2 regions of the Abiotrophia defectiva ATCC 49176 genome follow, and region 1 is predicted to be linked to the other one. Evidence: predicted binding sites of a transcription regulator. Region 1 holds the regulator's gene; the other holds the start of a gene.
What was found. Region 1 encodes HrcA, which represses chaperone genes, less so after heat shock. Its sites were predicted from a motif close to TTAGCACTCNNNNNNNNNGAGTGCTAA; they were not measured.

Region 1 (8,565 bases):
TTTAACCCGGTATTGGAGATCATCACCCCGACGTGCTGCATTGGCTCTTGCAGAACCGGCACCGCCCATACCGCCACCGAAGAAGGACTCGAAGATATCTTCAAAGCCACTAAATCCTCCACCGCTGAAGCCACCAAAACCGCCACCACCGAAACCACCGGCACCATAGGAGCCGTCGGTGGCTGCGTGACCATATTGGTCGTACATAGAGCGCTTATCAGCGTCACTTAGGACCTCGTAAGCTTCGGTAATTTCCTTAAATTTATCGGCTGCGTCTGCTTCCTTGTTAATGTCTGGGTGATATTGTTTGGATAGTTTACGATAGGCTTTCTTGATTTCGGCGTCACTAGCGTCTCGAGAGACCCCTAGGACGTCGTAGTAATCACGTTTATCTGCCATTTTCCCACTCCTTTTTTCAAGCCCTAGGGCTTATGACACAGTTAGATTAGAAAGGAAACGCCAAAGACAAGCTCTGGCGTTGTTCCTTACCTCTTATATTAGTCGATTTCTTCGAACTCAGCGTCTACAACGTCATCGCCAGCGGCATTTGTATCAGCTTGAGCTTGCCCATCGCCTTGAGCTGCTTGCGCTTGGGCAGCGGCTTGCTCATAGAGTTTAACAGTTAAGTTTTGGACGATTTCATTGAGGGCGTCACGTTTAGCCTTCATTTGATCTAAATCATTAGCTTCGATGGCTGCCTTGAGTTCGTCACGAGCTGCTTCAGCCTTCTTAACTTCTTCTTCAGAAACCTTGTCTTTAAGGTCAGCTAAGACTTTGTCAGTTTGGAAGACTAATTGGTCTACTTCGTTACGGAGGTCAGCTTCTTCACGACGTTTCTTGTCGGCTTCAGCGTTAGCTTCCGCGTCTTTGACCATGCGGTCGATTTCTTCATCAGTCAGACCTGAGCTAGACTTGATGGTGATAGTTTGTTCTTTACCTGTCCCTAAGTCCTTAGCACTTACGTTAACGATCCCGTTCTTGTCGATGTCAAAGGTAACTTCGATTTGTGGGATACCACGTGGTGCAGGTGGAATATCGGTCAATTGGAAGCGACCGAGGGTCTTGTTATCAGCCGCCATTTGACGTTCCCCTTGAAGGACGTGTACGTCTACCGCAGGTTGGTTGTCAGCTGCTGTTGAGAAGACTTGTGACTTGCTTGTTGGGATGGTCGTGTTGCGGTCAATCAACTTAGTGAAGACGCCACCCATGGTTTCAATCCCTAATGACAATGGTGTTACGTCTAAGAGGACGATGTCTTTAACGTCACCGGAGATAACCCCACCTTGAATAGCAGCACCCATCGCCACTACTTCGTCAGGGTTAACAGATTTGTTAGGTTCTTTGCCAGTTTCCTTACGAACCGCTTCTACAACGGCTGGAATACGAGTAGAACCACCAACCAAGATTACTTCGTCGATATCGGATTGAGATAAGCCAGCATCTTTGAGGGCTTGACGAACAGGTTGTTTAGTACGTTCTACTAAATCGTGTGTTAATTCTTCGAACTTAGCACGCGTCAAGGTTAATTCCAAGTGAAGTGGGCCTTCAGCTGACGCAGTGATAAATGGTAAGCTGATTTGGGTAGTAGACACACCAGATAAGTCCTTCTTAGCTTTTTCCGCAGCGTCTTTAAGACGTTGGAGGGCCATCTTATCTTTAGAAAGGTCTACACCATGTTCTTTCTTAAATTCAGCAACTAAGTAGTCCATAATCTTTTGGTCGAAGTCGTCCCCACCTAAGTGGTTGTCCCCTGAAGTTGACAATACGTCGAAGACGCCATCACCTAATTCAAGGATGGATACGTCGAAGGTACCGCCCCCTAAGTCGAAGACTAAGACTTTTTCTTCTTTGTCCGTCTTGTCTAAACCATAGGCCAAAGCAGCGGCTGTTGGTTCGTTGACAATACGTTCAACTTCTAACCCAGCGATTTTACCAGCATCTTTGGTAGCCTGACGTTGTGCGTCGTTGAAGTAGGCAGGTACGGTGATAACGGCCTTATCAACCTTCTCACCTAAGTAGTCTTCTGCATAAGACTTCAAGTATTGGAGAATCATCGCAGAGATTTCTTGTGGTGTGTAGTCTTTGCCGTCCATGTGGACCTTGTAGCTGCCGTCGCCCATGTGACGCTTGATAGAACTTACGGTTGATGGGTTGGTAACGGCTTGACGCTTAGCTACTTCCCCTACTTGGATTTCACCATTTTTGAAAGCCACAACAGATGGCGTTGTACGGTTACCTTCTGGGTTTGGGATAATTTTTGCTTCGCCGCCTTCTAAGACAGATACGGCAGAGTTTGTAGTCCCTAAGTCAATACCAATAATTTTTGCCATAATAGTTTCCTCTTTTCTTTTAGTTTGATTTTTTAGTCTGGAATATTCATTAAATTGTTACTGAGCGACAATGACCATGGCAGGTCTTAAGACCCGGTCTTGTAGCATATAGCCTTTTTGCAAGACATTAATGACGGTATCAGCTTCCTGACCCTCGCCTGCAGGCATCATACTAACTGCCTGATGGAAATTAGGATCAAAGGCTTGGTTCAATGGGTCAATAACGCTAATGCCTTCTTTTTCAAAGGCTTGTTGGAACTGCTTGTAAACCATCTCGATGCCCTTATGGATGGCTTTGGCATCTTCAGACTCAGCTGGGGTTGCTAAGGCGCGTTCCAAGTTATCAGCTACATCTAAGAGATGGCTAGCCAAGCTTTGCGAGCGATATTTTGCTGCATCTTGGCGTTCACGTTGGTTAATGCGTCGCATGTTCTGGATTTCTGCTTGCAAGCGTAAGAGTTGGTCAGATAAGGCCTCTTTTTCTGCCTCTAGTTGACTCACTTGATCTTCCGCTTCTTCAATGGCTTGATCTAGGCTCTGGCTTGATTGATCAACTTGAACCTCTTCTTGATCAGCACTGTCTTGAATCTTATCAAGCATTTCATCTTGAACAGGCGTGTCTTGCTTGAGCACTTCTTTTTCTGTGTTTGACACGTAATCGCCTCCTTTAAGGGTTTGGTAATTCTGGGTGTGGCTACTTAATAATGGGCCAGTTCATGCGTGATGTGATGCATCAAGCCCAGTACACGCTGGTAAGGCATAGTAGCGGGACCAACTAGGCCGATGATGACCTGTTGTGCTTGATACTGATAGGATGAGGTCACTAGACTGACGTCTGCTAGGCCTCCCAATCCCAGTTCAACTGCTAAGCCTTGCTTGGCTTCAAGTAGTTGGAACATTTCTGCTGACCCATCGATTAGGTTGAAGAGTCGCTTGTAATCTGACACTTCTACTGAATCGAATAAGTTATTCTTACCACTGACATAGTAACTACGCCCCTTCAAATGGCGCATTAATTTGGTGATAACTGACGAAAAGTCGACTTGGAAGCCAACTAAGCGCTGCATCAAGAGTGGCAAGGTCAATTTAAGTCGTTGCTGAGCTTCTAGTAAGGATAAGCCAACAATTTCCTGGTTGATAGCTTGAGTCAAACGACCCAAGTCCTCTCGACTTAAGGATCGTGGTAAATCTACTAGATCACTTTCAACACTTCCCTTGTCAGTCAAGACAATGGCGACAATCCGACTCTCGCTGAGTTGTATCAAGCGGAACTCACTTAAATGATATTGTTCCTTGGATTCTCCCAAAACGACGGCCGTATAGCCAGTCAAGGAGACTAAGATATCAGCCGCCAATTGGGCGTGCTGCATGGCGTCAAAATGGCGATCTCGGAAGATAGATTGAATTACCTCACTATCTTGCTTGGCCATTTGAATATCTGCTTGATCCTCAATCAGTTGATCTACATAGTAGCGGTAGCCATCAAAGGATGGAATCCGTCCACTAGAAGAATGAGCCTTCTTGAGATAGCCAATGCGCTCAAGTGCCAACATATCGTTTCGTACGGTTGCCGGTGAGACATCCAATAGACTCTTCTGAAGCAGGGTCTTAGACCCAATCGGTTCTTCATACTGGCCATACAGCTGCACAATCAACTGTAAAATTTGTTGTTGCCTAGCTGTTAACATTGTTCTCACCTCTTTTTTAGCACTCTTTTACCTCAAGTGCTAATGCTAGTATACACCCTATTTTACCCCCTGTCAACCCTTTTGGACATAAATTTTAGCACTCTTTTTGTTAGAGTGCTAATTTCGCTCAGAATAAAAACTCGCACTAGTTAAAAGCGCGAGTTTATAAGCTTTTTAGCGATGAGGAATCTGTTGGCCAGTCTCAGCATCTAGATAGAAGGAGAAGCCTTCCCCGTGTACTTGTTGGACATTGGAGATAATCATAAAGGCAGTTGGATCAATCTCAAGCACCGTCCGTTGCAGAGCCAGGATCTGGTTACGGCTAACCACGATGAAGAGGACATCTTTCTCATTGCGGGTGTAGTAACCTTCCCCTTTGAGGATGGTAATCCCACGCTGAATGCGTTGAGAAATAGCCTGCGCCACTTTATCCGATTCTTTAGAGATGATGGTAACGGACTTCTTAGGGTTGAAACCTTCTAAGATGAAGTTCATGATGCGGGTAAAGACAACCAGCATGGCTAAGGTTAAGACTGTCTTCTCTAAGCCGATAACAAAGGAAGTTGAAAGTACAACGACCGTATCAATCATGAGGAAACCAGCAGAGGTGTTAATCCCAAAATATTTATTGAGAATCATCACGATAATGTCAGCCCCAGCAGTGGTCCCGCCGCCTAGGAAGACCAAACCAAGCCCTACCCCAATCATGGCACCTGCCATAAGAGGAATAATCATGGAATTTTCAGGGATAAAGCCTGTGGAAGGCAGAATCTTCTGAAAGATGGAAATACACATAACCGATACAATGGTCAAATAGAGGGTTTCCCGCTCTAGATAACGCCAACCAATAATTAAGAGGACCACGTTGATGATCCAGTAAGTGATGGCGTTATCCCAACCTAGCGTATACTTGAGTAGCAATGTGACCCCGGTCACGCCGCCCTCCCCCATATGGTTAGGCACGAGTAACAAATTAATGGAGTAGGCAAAGATTAAACTCCCTAAAACCACTAAAAAGAAATTTTTCAAAAATTTACGATTCATCAATTAATCCTCCTTATTCATTATTTGCGGTCTTTCCTTGAGCCAACCGATCAAATCCCGAAAGACTAAATCTGCTAGGAAAAGGCCCCTAGTAGTTAAATAAATACGGTCACTTTCTTCTATTAAAAGTCCACGCTCAGCTTGCTGTCTGAAGAAATCAGCAAACAAGACTTCCGCCCGATGGCCAAAACGTGTTTGGAAGTCTGTCAGGCAGACCCCTTGCGTGGTCCGCAAGGCCAAGAAGAGAAATTCTTCCATCTGATCAACTAAGTCCAGGGGACTGGCGTCAATAATGGGCTTATTTCCGGCTCTTAATTGTTTAAGATAATGGTGAACGGGCCCGTGATTGTAATAACGCGTCCCATCTAGGAAACCATGGGCACCCGCACCAAAACCATAGTAAGGCGTATAACGCCAGTAACCTAGATTGTGTTGCGATTCATAGCCTGGTTTGGCGAAGTTGGAGACTTCGTACTGGTTAATGCCTGCTTCCTTAAGCCGGTCGATGGCCAATTGAAACATATCAGCATCTACATCCTCGCTAGGCAGGGGCAACTTGCCCTGGCGCATGAGTTGCTGGAAGACCGTCTGATTCTCAATAATCAGAGAGTAAAGGGAATAATGAGGCAAATCCAAAGATAAGGCCTTGGTCAAACTCTCATCGAAGTCTGCTAAAGTCTGTTCTGGCAAACGAAAAATCAAATCAATACTGAGATTTTCAAAGCCTACCTGGCGAAACCAGTCGATGGATTGGTAGATTTGCTTTTCCCGATGGTTACGTCCAATTTTACGCAGTAGTCGGTCATTGAAGGTCTGGACTCCCATGCTAATACGGTTGACTCCTTGGTCTTTGAGCAGACGACATTTTTCTATGCTAAGTTCACCTGGGTTAATCTCAAAAGAAAATTCGGTCTTGTCCGTTAGTGGCAAGCGCCGGTGAATAGAGGCTAGCAAATAGTCTAACTCAGACAAAGACAAGCAACTTGGGGTCCCGCCCCCAATATAGAGGGTGTCCAGGGGCTGCGTCTGATCGAGGCCATAGGCAGCCATTTCCTGGTCCAAGGCGGCCAGGTAATCCCCGACTGGTTGGCCATCATAGAAAAACTTATTAAAGGCACAATAATGGCAAATTTTCTTGCAGAAAGGAATATGTATATAGGCGGCCTTGGCTTGCATGCTAACCCTCCTTCTTAATTTGCTGAAAGTAAGCTTGTGAGGCTGCTTGGTCAGTCTGCAGTTGTTGAATAAGGCCTTGCACTGATTCAAACTTAACTTCGCCACGTAGATAGTGGTGCCAACGAACCTTGACAGTTTCACCATAAATGAGTTGGTTGAAGTTAAAAATATGCACTTCACAGGTCAGACCTGTATCCGTCTCAAAGGTCACATTATAGCCAATCGAAGCCATGCCTTGATGCCAAATGCCGTTAACTTGAATCTCGACTACATAGATGCCCGGCCCTGGTTGGACTTGGCCAGCTTTGGGACGAATATTAGCCGTTGGGAAGCCGATGGTTCGTCCTCGCTTCTCACCATGAACGACCACACCGCTGGTCTCATAGACATAGCCTAGAGCCAAATTGGCCTCATCGATTTTTCCTTCTCGCAAGAGTTCCCGAATGGGTGTCGAGCCGATTTTTTCTTGATTAAGCACAAGTTCAGGCACTTCAATAATATGGAAGCGATCAGCTGCGTGTTGCGGTAAGGTGGACATGTTGGCTTCTTCTTTTGGACCATAAGTATAGTCAAAACCCGCTACCACTACCTGAGCCTTAAGGCCGACAATGTATTTTTCAACAAAAGCTTGAGGAGATTGGGAGCCAAAGGGATAGGTAAAATCGACTAAGAAGACCATATCCACCTGATTGGCTTCAAGTAATTCCATCTTACGGTCTAAGTCTGATAGGTAATCCATCTCAGCTGCTGTCAGCCGACTGTATACGATTTTAGGATGTTGGTTGAAGGTCATGACCGCCAAAGGCAGGCCTAAACGGTCGGCTTCGCGGCGACCAGCTTGAATGACAGCCTGATGCCCCCGATGCACGCCATCGAAGAATCCTAAAACCAAGACAATAGGCCCCTTAAGTTGCGGAAGATTTGGATGGTGTATACGAATAATTTCCATGTTGTCTATCGTGACTCCTCTTCATAGGTAAACATCTTCAAGGGCTTGACCATACCAGGTTTGCTTGGATGCGGCCCGTAAATGGCACGAACTTTGCCTTGGTAGTAGCAAGCGGTAGCCTCTTTGAGAGCTAGGTTGAAAGCAGTGCTTGGCACAACCTGCCCATTCTTGACTATGGTCCACTCTGAATCTTGCAAGTGGTAGTGTGGGCAGAAGTTGATTGCTTGATCCAGTGGGACTAGGATATGGCTAACTCGCCCTTGATCTGCCGCTTGGGCTACTTCTTCTAGGCTATGGGCCTGAGACAAGCTATAGCCCCCCGTCATATAACGGACCAGATGAGACATGTGACTTGGATAGCCTAGCTTAGCTCCTAAATCAACTGCTAGGGTTCTAACATAGGTTCCCTTGCCACATTGGACATCAAAAGACCAGCGTTGTAGGCCTTCATGTGGGTCGAATTCACTAGCCCCTAGTCGTTCAAAGCGGTCAATCCGAGCTATTCGGCGTGGACGTTCCACTTGCTGACCTGCACGCGCATATTCATAGAGACGCTTGCCGCCTACTTTAACGGCTGAGTAATAAGGCGGAATCTGAACAATCTCTCCTAGAAAAGTCGCCATGGCGGCATCAATTGCGGCATCAGACACTGGCTCTTTAAGTCGCTTATGTTCGACAGGCGCCCCATCGGCATCCTCCGTCTCGGTAGAAAATCCCAAGGTGATTTCACCCCGGTAACCCTTTTGGCCGTCCATGAGGTCTTCTACTAACTTCGTCGCTTGGCCAATACAACAGACTAAGACACCCGCCACGTTAGGATCCAAAGTACCGGTGTGACCAATGCGTTTGGTTCTGAGGATTTTGCGTAATTTAAAGACAACATCGTGACTGGTCATGCCAACTGGTTTATTGATTACCAAGATTCCGTGATACATAGTGTGCGACGCTCCTTTAAATTTCATAACGATTTATTATATCAGATTTAAGGCCAAAAGACTAACAAAGGGCTTAGATAAGGGCTTCAGAAGTGTCATCAACCAGAGTTACGCAAGCCAGTTGCAATCCCATTAATGGTAATGTGCAAAATCTTGCTAGCCAAAGGACTGAGCGGTTCTTGACGAGACCGTCTAATCAGTTCCACCTGTAAGTAATTAAGGGCATTGAAGTAAGGTAGACGCATGGCTAAGGAATCACGCAGGTAATTATTTTGTGCCAATAGTTGCACTTCCCCTTCTATTTGTAAGAGGAGATCCTTGGTGCGTTGCCACTCTGTCTCTAGGGTTTGGAAAATAGCTTGTCCCTCAGGATCCTCAACTAGTTGGCTATAGTAACGCGCCACTTCCATATCAGACTTAGCCAAGACCATGTCTACATTAGA
Region 2 (8,565 bases), 610 kb from region 1:
GCACCGTTATGAGAAATCAGGGGCCCTATCTGGTCTGCAACGGGTTCGTGAAATGACCCTGAACGACGCTCATATCTTCGTGCGTCCTGACCAAATCAAGGAAGAATTTATTCGCGTGCTAGACTTGATTAAGGCGGTTTACCATGACTTTGGGATTACAGACTACCGCTTCCGTCTCAGCTACCGTGACCCAGAAAACAAAGAGAAATACTTTGACGACGATGCGATGTGGGAAAAGGCGCAAGCTATGCTTAAGGAAGCCATGGATGAGTTGGGCTTAGACTACTTCGAAGCCATCGGGGAAGCGGCCTTCTACGGTCCTAAATTGGACATCCAGTTCAAGACTGCCATTGGCTTGGAAGAAACCATGTCCACTATTCAGTTGGACTTCCTCTTGCCAGAACGCTTCGACCTGACTTATGTTGGGGAAGATGGTCAAGATAACCACCGTCCAGTGGTCATCCACCGTGGGGTTGTGTCGACCATGGAACGTTTTGTGGCTTACTTAATTGAAGAGTACAAGGGAGCCTTCCCAACTTGGTTGGCACCTGTTCAAGTGGCCCTCTTGCCAGTTAGCCTAGAGGCTCACAGTGACCGCGTTCAAGAAATCTATGAAGACTTGAAGGCCAAAGGTTTCCGTGTGGATATGGACTTGCGTAATGAGAAGTTGGGTTATAAGATTCGTTCCGCTCAAACAGCGAAGATTCCTTACCAAATTGTTATTGGGGACCAAGAAGTATCTGAAGGCACGGTTAACGTCCGCCACTACGGTTCTGCCAAGTCAGAAAGCTACATCTATGACGACTTTGTTCGCCTCTTAAGCGAGGACGTCGCTAACAAGAGCCGTCTTAACTAATAGGTATTGAATAAATAGAAAAGGGCTAGATCCTGCCTGTCGTCCTTGGGGGCGAGGCAGAATCTAGCCTTTTGGCTTTTATCACAGGAAAGCCAAACACAACTTGTGTCTGATAGAGCACGTAAATTTGCTGGCTCATACCCTATCTATCAATAGATAGATTGATAGATAGGGTGGCAGATGCAACTAGAAGAGACCATGCTAAAGACAGACTTTGCTTATGGCATGATTGGAAATTTCCGGCCAAATAGGGTAAAATAAGAAGGTAATAATTGACCCTGATCAACGAGGAGTAGCTTATATGGAAACTACTGAAAGCAAGCAGGCGACACGGCCAACGTTCCGCGATCTAATGTCGCAGCCTGCAGTCATTATGACTTATGTAAGTATCTTAATTCTTTTTCCTTTTTATATTAGTGTGCCAGCGGCGGTAATAGCCGTGGGCTTGATTTTCTGGAAGTACCGGCGACGTTTATGGAAGATTGCCCTAGGAACAGGCTGGTTCGGTGCGGGCGCGATTTTTAGCTTTATCATAGCCTTTGCCAACCGCAACCAGTACGGCATCTGGGCAGCCATTGGCTTTATCCTGGTTTGGACCTTCTTTCGGATTTATCGTAGTTTTGTAACACCAGACCTACTGATAAAAATGCTCAATATCATTGGCTTAGGTAGCATTGGAACTAGTCTCTATGCTATCTATCACTACCAAGTCTTTATTGCTAGTCATGGTCTTCCCCTGGACTATATTGTGCGGGATCCTAACCCCCAACACCGGGCCATGTCAACCCTCTTTAATGCCAACTATTATGGGCTCTTCTGTATTTTTGCCCTCTTGGTGGGGGCCTACCTCTTTGTCAAGGCAGGCACTAAGAAGGCCAAGGTCTGGTATGGTCTCAGCATGGTCTTGAATGTGGTCGGCATCTTACTGACCGCCTCTCGCATGGCCTTGCCGGCCCTAGTGGTGGGGTCTATCACCTTTGTCTTCTTCATTAACCGTCGCCTGGTCTTATGGCTAGGTGGGATTGGGTTAGCCGGAGCCTGCTTGGTCTTCTTCTTCCCAGAACTCCTGGCGCGCTTTACCTCGGCTTCCTTCTCTCATAGCTTAGAAGAGCGGGAAATGATTTGGCGGGCGGCCTGGGGCATCTTCACCGATTATCCTTTAACAGGGCGGGGACCTATGTCCTACTTCAGTTTCTTCTATCTCTATGGTGGTAAGGGACAACCTCACGCCCATCAGATTTTCCTAGAGTTCCTCTCTTCTTATGGTCTCTATGGGACGGCAATCTACTTGATTGGGACGGTTGGCTACTTCCGTGAACGGGTGGCCCTCTGGTTCAAACCAGAAGTTCAAGCTGAGATTGGGCTAGTGACCGCCATGATTGTCACCGTCTTGGTCCATGGCCTCAGTGACGTTGCGGTCATGTGGTTACAGACTGGCTATATCTTCCTCTTCATTGTGACTTGTCCAGTAGCAGTTTGGGAAGCCTTAGCTTCTTATCGGTCAGAAGACGGCTATCTAAAAATTAAATCATAAGTTTCAAAAAGCAAGTGCCTATCACTTGCTTTTTTGACTATTTTAGACTATTATAAAGGAGTGGTTAGCACTTGAGGTGTTTGAGTGCTAAGTTTCAGAATGAATGGAGGAAATCCCATGTTAAAACCATTAGGCAAACGACTGGTAATTGAAGTAGCCCCAGCAGAAGAAAAAAGCCTTGGAGGCTTGATCTTATCTAGCGCCGCCCAAGAAAAACAAGAGACCGGGACGGTCCTAGCAGTCAGCAAGGAAGTAGCAAGCGCTGGCGAAGTCGCAGTCGGCGACCGTGTTGTCTTTGAATCTTATGCAGGCGTGACCGTTAAGCAAGACGGCCAAGAATATTTAGTAATTGAATTAGACCATGTCTTGGCAGTTTTAGGCTAAGCACAAGGCAGAGAATAGAAAAGGAGTGACTCTTGATGGCAAAAGAATTGAAATTCTCAGAAGACGCTCGCGCAGCTCTCTTGCGCGGGGTAGATATTTTAGCAAACACAGTGAAAACAACCTTAGGGCCTAAGGGCCGTAATGTGGTCTTAGACAAGACCTTTGGCTCCCCTTTGATTACCAATGATGGGGTAACCATCGCACGTGAAATCGAATTAGAAGACCGCTTCGAAAACATGGGGGCGCAATTGGTGCTGGAAGTGGCTAGCAAGACCAATGATGTAGCGGGTGACGGAACCACGACGGCAACTGTCTTGACCCAAGCTATTGCCAACGAAGGCATGAAGAACGTGACGGCTGGGGCTAACCCAGTTGGCATCCGTCGCGGGATTGACAAGGCTACTAAGGCAGCAGTTGAAGCTTTGCAAGCCTTATCTCAACCAGTTTTATCCAAAGAAGCCATTGCCCAAGTAGCCGCTGTCTCTTCTGGCGACCCAGCCATTGGTGACTTGATTGCGGACGCGATGGAACGTGTTGGCAACGACGGTGTCATCACCATTGAAGAATCTAAGTCTATCGAGACGGAATTATCAGTAGTCGAAGGGATGCAATTTGATCGAGGTTATCTCTCTCAATACATGGTAACCGATAATGAGAAGATGGTTGCTGAATTGGAGAATCCTGTTATCTTCGTGACCGACCGCAAGATTACCAACATCCAAGATGTTTTACCACTCTTGGAAGGCATTATGCAATCTGGTCGTCCGCTCCTTATTATTGCGGAAGATGTAGACGGCGAAGCCTTGCCAACCTTAGTCCTTAACAAGTTGCGTGGGACCTTGAACGTGGTGGCCGTTAAGGCGCCTGGTTTTGGGGACCGTCGTAAGGCCATGTTGGAAGACATCGCAGTCTTGACCGGGGCAACCGTTGTCTCTGAAGAATTAGGCTTTGAACTGAAGGATGCGACCGTAGAACATCTAGGTCATGCCGGTAAAGTAACGGTAACTAAGGACTCTACCACTATCGTAGAAGGGGCTGGCAACAAGCAAGCCATCGCAGACCGTATTGCGGTCATTCGCGCCCAAGCAGAAGAAAGCACCTCAAGCTTCGACAAGGAAAAACTCCAAGAACGTTTAGCTAAATTGTCAGGTGGGGTAGCCGTTATTAAAGTAGGGGCAGCTACTGAAACTGAGCAAAAAGAACGCAAACTCCGCATCGAAGACGCCCTCAACGCGACTCGCGCGGCCGTAGAAGAAGGGATCGTGCCTGGTGGGGGTACTGCCTTGGTTAACGTTCAAGAAATCGTGGCAGCAGTTGAAGCTGAAGGCGACGAAGCAACTGGGGTTAAGATTGTAGCTCGTGCTTTGGAAGAACCAGTTCGTCAGATTGCAGCTAACGCTGGTAAGGAAGGCTCTGTCATTGTGGACACCCTCCGTCGCTCTGAAAAAGGTGTAGGTTATAACGCCGCAACTGATGTCTTTGAGAACATGATTGAAGCAGGGATTGTGGACCCAACCAAGGTAACCCGTTCTGCCCTTCAAAATGCAGCCTCTGTAGCAGCCTTGCTCTTAACGACAGAAGCCGTTGTAGCAGACATTCCAAAGGAAAGCCCTGATATGCCAGCCGGAATGGGCGGCATGCCAGGTATGATGTAATAAATTTGGCTGAGACCTTGGTCTCAGCCTTTTTGTTATATAAAAGGCTGAGGGTGTGCTAGACTGAGAGTAACAAGTGTGGAGGAGGGATTTTGATGACCCTAGTGCAGGCTTCATTTTTGGCAGGTCTTTTTGGGGCTCTGGCCTGGTTGGTGGGCGATATATTACTAGTAGGTTTTGCGCCGGTGACTGAAGAAGACTTGGTCCGCTACCAAGCAGGGGGTGTGACCAATTTACGCCTGGCTCTTTATATGAGATCAGGGACCGACCGTCGTTTACGCTGGGGTGTTTGGCTGGCCCAATTTTCTATTTGGCTACCGCTTCTAAGTCTCTATGGCCTCTGGCAAATGGCCCAACCAGTAAGGGGCTTGGCCTGGGCGGGACTGCTTTGTCTCCTGATCGGCTTCAGCCTGTCCCCTTTGGCTCATGGGGCTTTCTATGTGCTAGCCATTCTAGGCAAGGCTTATTGTCAGGATTACGCAGAAGCGGGAAAGGCCAATAAATTTTTGGTAGAGGCGCTTAATCAGGCCAATCACTTACTCAATGTGACCTGGCTGTCGGCCATTGTAATAACCTACTTGGGTTGGGCTCTGTATGGCCTGGCCATTGTGACTGGGCAGACCCAGTGGCCGACTTACTTTCTATTAGCCACCCCGCTGGTGACCACACCAATCTGGCTGGGCCTTAGCCATTATGTCATCCGCCGGTGGACGCCCCTCTTTAATGGTGCTGCCCTTAACTTAGCCTGGGTTAGTTTTTACGTCCTGGCTTTATGGCTAGTCACTTAAAATCATAGTATGCAAAAAGGACTGAGCTTAGGCTCAGTCCTTTTGTTTGCTTAGATAGGCAATAATCCGTTCAGCCAATTCAGCCCTTACACCAAGCTTGGCATAGTCCTCGATAGAGGCTTCTTTCATAGCCTTGAGGGACTTGAAGTGTTTGAGCAACTTGGTGCGGGTCACCTTACCTACACCCGGAATGGCGTCTAACTTAGAGGCGAATTGTTGCTTGCTCCGTACTTGACGGTGGTAGGAAATAGCGTAGCGGTGAACTTCTTCTTGGATTCTTTGGATATAGTGGAAGACAGGCGACTGGCGGTCTAGCTCTACCAACTCCTCGCTATAGCCATTCAGGAGGGAAGCGGTCCGGTGTTTGTCGTCTTTGACCATGCCAGCGACAGGAATAGAGAGGCCTAGTTCCTCTTCAATCACCTGGCGGGCTGCCCGGACCTGGACCTTGCCCCCATCCATCAAAATCAGATTAGGCAGGGGCTGTTCCTCACGCAGTAAGCGCGAATAACGACGGCGAATGACCTCTTGGGTGTGGGCAAATTCATTGGTTTGGTTAGATTCCTTGATTTTAAACTTACGGTAGCTCTTGCGGTCAGGCTTGCCTTCTTTGTAAACTACCATACCCGACACCAGGCCAGTCCCTGAAATGTTGGAGTGGTCGAAGGCTTCGATATGATAGGCCAGAGGGATACCCAAGGCTGCCGCCAGGTCTTCGCTGACACCACGAGTTTGTTGGGCTTGGATGTCCAAGAGGTTGAGGCGTTCATTGAGAGCCAGCTGGCTGTTCTTAGCGCAAAGGTCCAACATGGATTTTTTCTTACCTCGCTGTGGCGTGCTGATAGGGACTGAAATCACTTGCGATAACAAGTCCTTGTCAACATCCTCAGGGACCAAGATAGCCTTAGGAAGTAAGTGGTTTTCTTCCTGATAGAAGCGGGCGATAAAGGTCGTCAACTCCTCGTCGGGGTCCGTGTAAGCAGGGTAGATGGCAGCCTCACGTTTGAGGATGCTACCTTGTCTGAGCATGAAGACCTGGATGGAAATCCAGCCCCGTTGGAAGTCATAGGCGAAGACATCTGTGTTGTCGTAGTCCTGGCTCATGATAATCTGACGCTCGATAGTGGTCTCAATGTATTGGAGTTGGTCCCGGTAATCGGCGGCCTGTTCGAAGTCCAGACGCTCGGCGGCTGCCTGCATTTTGTCCTTGAGCTGAGTCATAATGGGTTGGATATCGCCGTTGAAAAATTGCTTAATCTTCTGAATCTGTTGCTGGTACATGTCCTTGGTGACTTCATGATCGCAAGGACCAATGCACTGACCTAGATGATAATAGAAGCAAGCCCGTTTCTCATTTTTACCACAACGACGAAGGGGATAGACCCGATGTAAGAGTTGCTGGGTTTGGGTGGCTGCCCCCACATTAGGGAAGGGGCCAAAGTAGAGACCGCCGTCCTTGGTCACATTGGATGTGATGATGAGTTGGGGATGGCGTTCCTTGGTGATTTTAAGGTAGGGATACATGGTCCCTTCCTTGAGCCGAATATTATAAGGCGGCTTATATTGCTGAATTAGATTGATTTCCAGCAAGAGTGCTTCCTTATTACTGTTGGTGATGATGGTCTCGAAGTGGTCGATTTCTGACACTAGTTTGGTAGTTTTGGTATCGTGAGCGCCACGGAAATAGGAGCGCACCCGGTTCTTAAGGTTCTTGGCCTTGCCGACATAGAGAATCTGATCGGCCGCATCTTTCATGAGATAGCAACCGGGTAAATCTGGCAAGAGCTTGAGCTTGGCTTCAATTCGTTCTTGAACCTTGGCCCGTTCTTGGGCGGTCTGGGACTGGGCATCCGTCATGGGGGTCCTCCTTCCTTTAATCTAGGGGCAGGGAGCCCCGTCTACTCTACACATTATACGCGTTTTTAGGACTTGGGACAAATGTCCTGTTCAAATCTTAAGAAAGGGTAAATCTCAGTCATCAAGATTGAAATCTCTGTCAGAATTGCCTAAGATGGTAGAAGAAGGAGACTGACCATGAAAAAAAGATCTACGACCCCTTTGAAGATAGCAGCGATTATTGTCGTCCTCTGCCTGGCCCTCTTTGCCAGACGGGATATGATTCAGGCTGTCTGGCAGGATAATAGCCTCAGCCGCCCGCAAGCCATGCTGACTATCGCCCAAAAATTATTGAATATTCCACAAAATAAGCCTCAGGATAATCAGTCCCATGTCATTCAATCTGGGGCCAACCAAGAACCCCATCAAGTAGCAGCCAATGTGGCGGCTAGTCCTATATATCAGAAGGCCGCCCGCACAGCCCAAGCCTTCAATCAGGGTTTGGATTTGAATGGCCTGAATCAGGCCTTTGTCAATCAAGTTAACCAACACCGGAGCCAACTCGGTTGGCCAGAGATTCAGGTCGGCCACCAACTTGCTACAGGGAGTCAAACTCGGGTTCGTCAATTATCTGATTACTATTACTTGAGTAGCCGGACCATAGATGGGCAAGATTTTCGGACGGCGCATCCAGCAATTGAGGATGCCAATTCCAGATTAGGGGAATCCACCTTTGAGCTCTACATTGCGGCGGATGACGTCCACCTAGATACTTGGCGCCAGCACCCTGACATTCTGGCCGACTATCTCTATAAGGCCTTTGCCAAAATGGAAGGCCAGGAGACAAGTGCCTATATTGCTAGTCAATATGTGACCCTCTACGCCCAGCCTAGTGACCAATTAATCGGCGATGTGGCCTACGTGCGTTTGGTGGCAGTTGTCACCTCCGATACACTTACTAGTCCTTAATTCAACTTGAAGGAGCCCCACCATGACCTCACCTTTTGCTTATCTATTGCCCAGTCTAGTTGGCCTGGGGCTAGCGACTTGGACCTATGGCCAGGTCTACCAGCGTCGACATGGCCTCAAGCCAAGTAATGATCGCGAGCAAGTCTTCGACGTCACCCGCTGGCAGGCTCAGGCTAGCACTCAGCATGCCTGGCTATCGCAAGCCCAGTTCGATCAAGAAATGACAGACTGGGTTCAGCCTTATCTGGCCCAACATGGTCAGTCAGATATGATTACCTTAGAAGACGGCCAGACTTTAGACTTTGATTTCTATCCTCATGCTGAGGCTCAGGCTACTCTCCTAATCATCCATGGTCTCAATGAGTTCAAGGAAAAATTTCGGGAGTTAACCTACTACTGGCACCAAGAAGGCTGTCAGGTCATTGCAGTGGACCTAAGAGGGCATGGCGCCAGTGGTCCTTATGGTCCCAAATCCAGCGTTCATAGCCAAAGTTTTGATCAATATGCTGAGGACCTAGCTAGCCTTTTGGACTATTTAGGCAA

Region 2: V7R82_RS07550 (co-chaperone GroES) is a predicted target of HrcA. The motif match lies at 2,455-2,481, and genes of this name have one in related genera.

Annotation. Positions count from the first base shown of each region.
Region 1 covers NZ_CP146287.1:1,004,798-1,013,362, reverse strand. Annotated here, with positions in the region: gene dnaJ (molecular chaperone DnaJ) at 1-399, opposite strand, end outside; gene dnaK (molecular chaperone DnaK) at 498-2,330, opposite strand; gene grpE (nucleotide exchange factor GrpE) at 2,388-2,984, opposite strand; gene hrcA (heat-inducible transcriptional repressor HrcA) at 3,029-4,018, opposite strand; gene V7R82_RS04730 (YitT family protein) at 4,193-5,062, opposite strand; gene hemW (radical SAM family heme chaperone HemW) at 5,066-6,238, opposite strand; gene ribF (riboflavin biosynthesis protein RibF) at 6,240-7,187, opposite strand; gene truB (tRNA pseudouridine(55) synthase TruB) at 7,193-8,122, opposite strand; gene ppc (phosphoenolpyruvate carboxylase) at 8,221-8,565, opposite strand, start outside.
Region 2 covers NZ_CP146287.1:1,619,706-1,628,270, reverse strand. Annotated here, with positions in the region: gene thrS (threonine--tRNA ligase) at 1-856, shown strand, start outside; gene V7R82_RS07555 (O-antigen ligase family protein) at 1,158-2,390, shown strand; gene V7R82_RS07550 (co-chaperone GroES) at 2,508-2,774, shown strand; gene groL (chaperonin GroEL) at 2,810-4,429, shown strand; gene V7R82_RS07540 (DUF6796 family protein) at 4,525-5,217, shown strand; gene uvrC (excinuclease ABC subunit UvrC) at 5,251-7,074, opposite strand; gene V7R82_RS07530 (hypothetical protein) at 7,252-8,022, shown strand; gene V7R82_RS07525 (alpha/beta fold hydrolase) at 8,045-8,565, shown strand, end outside.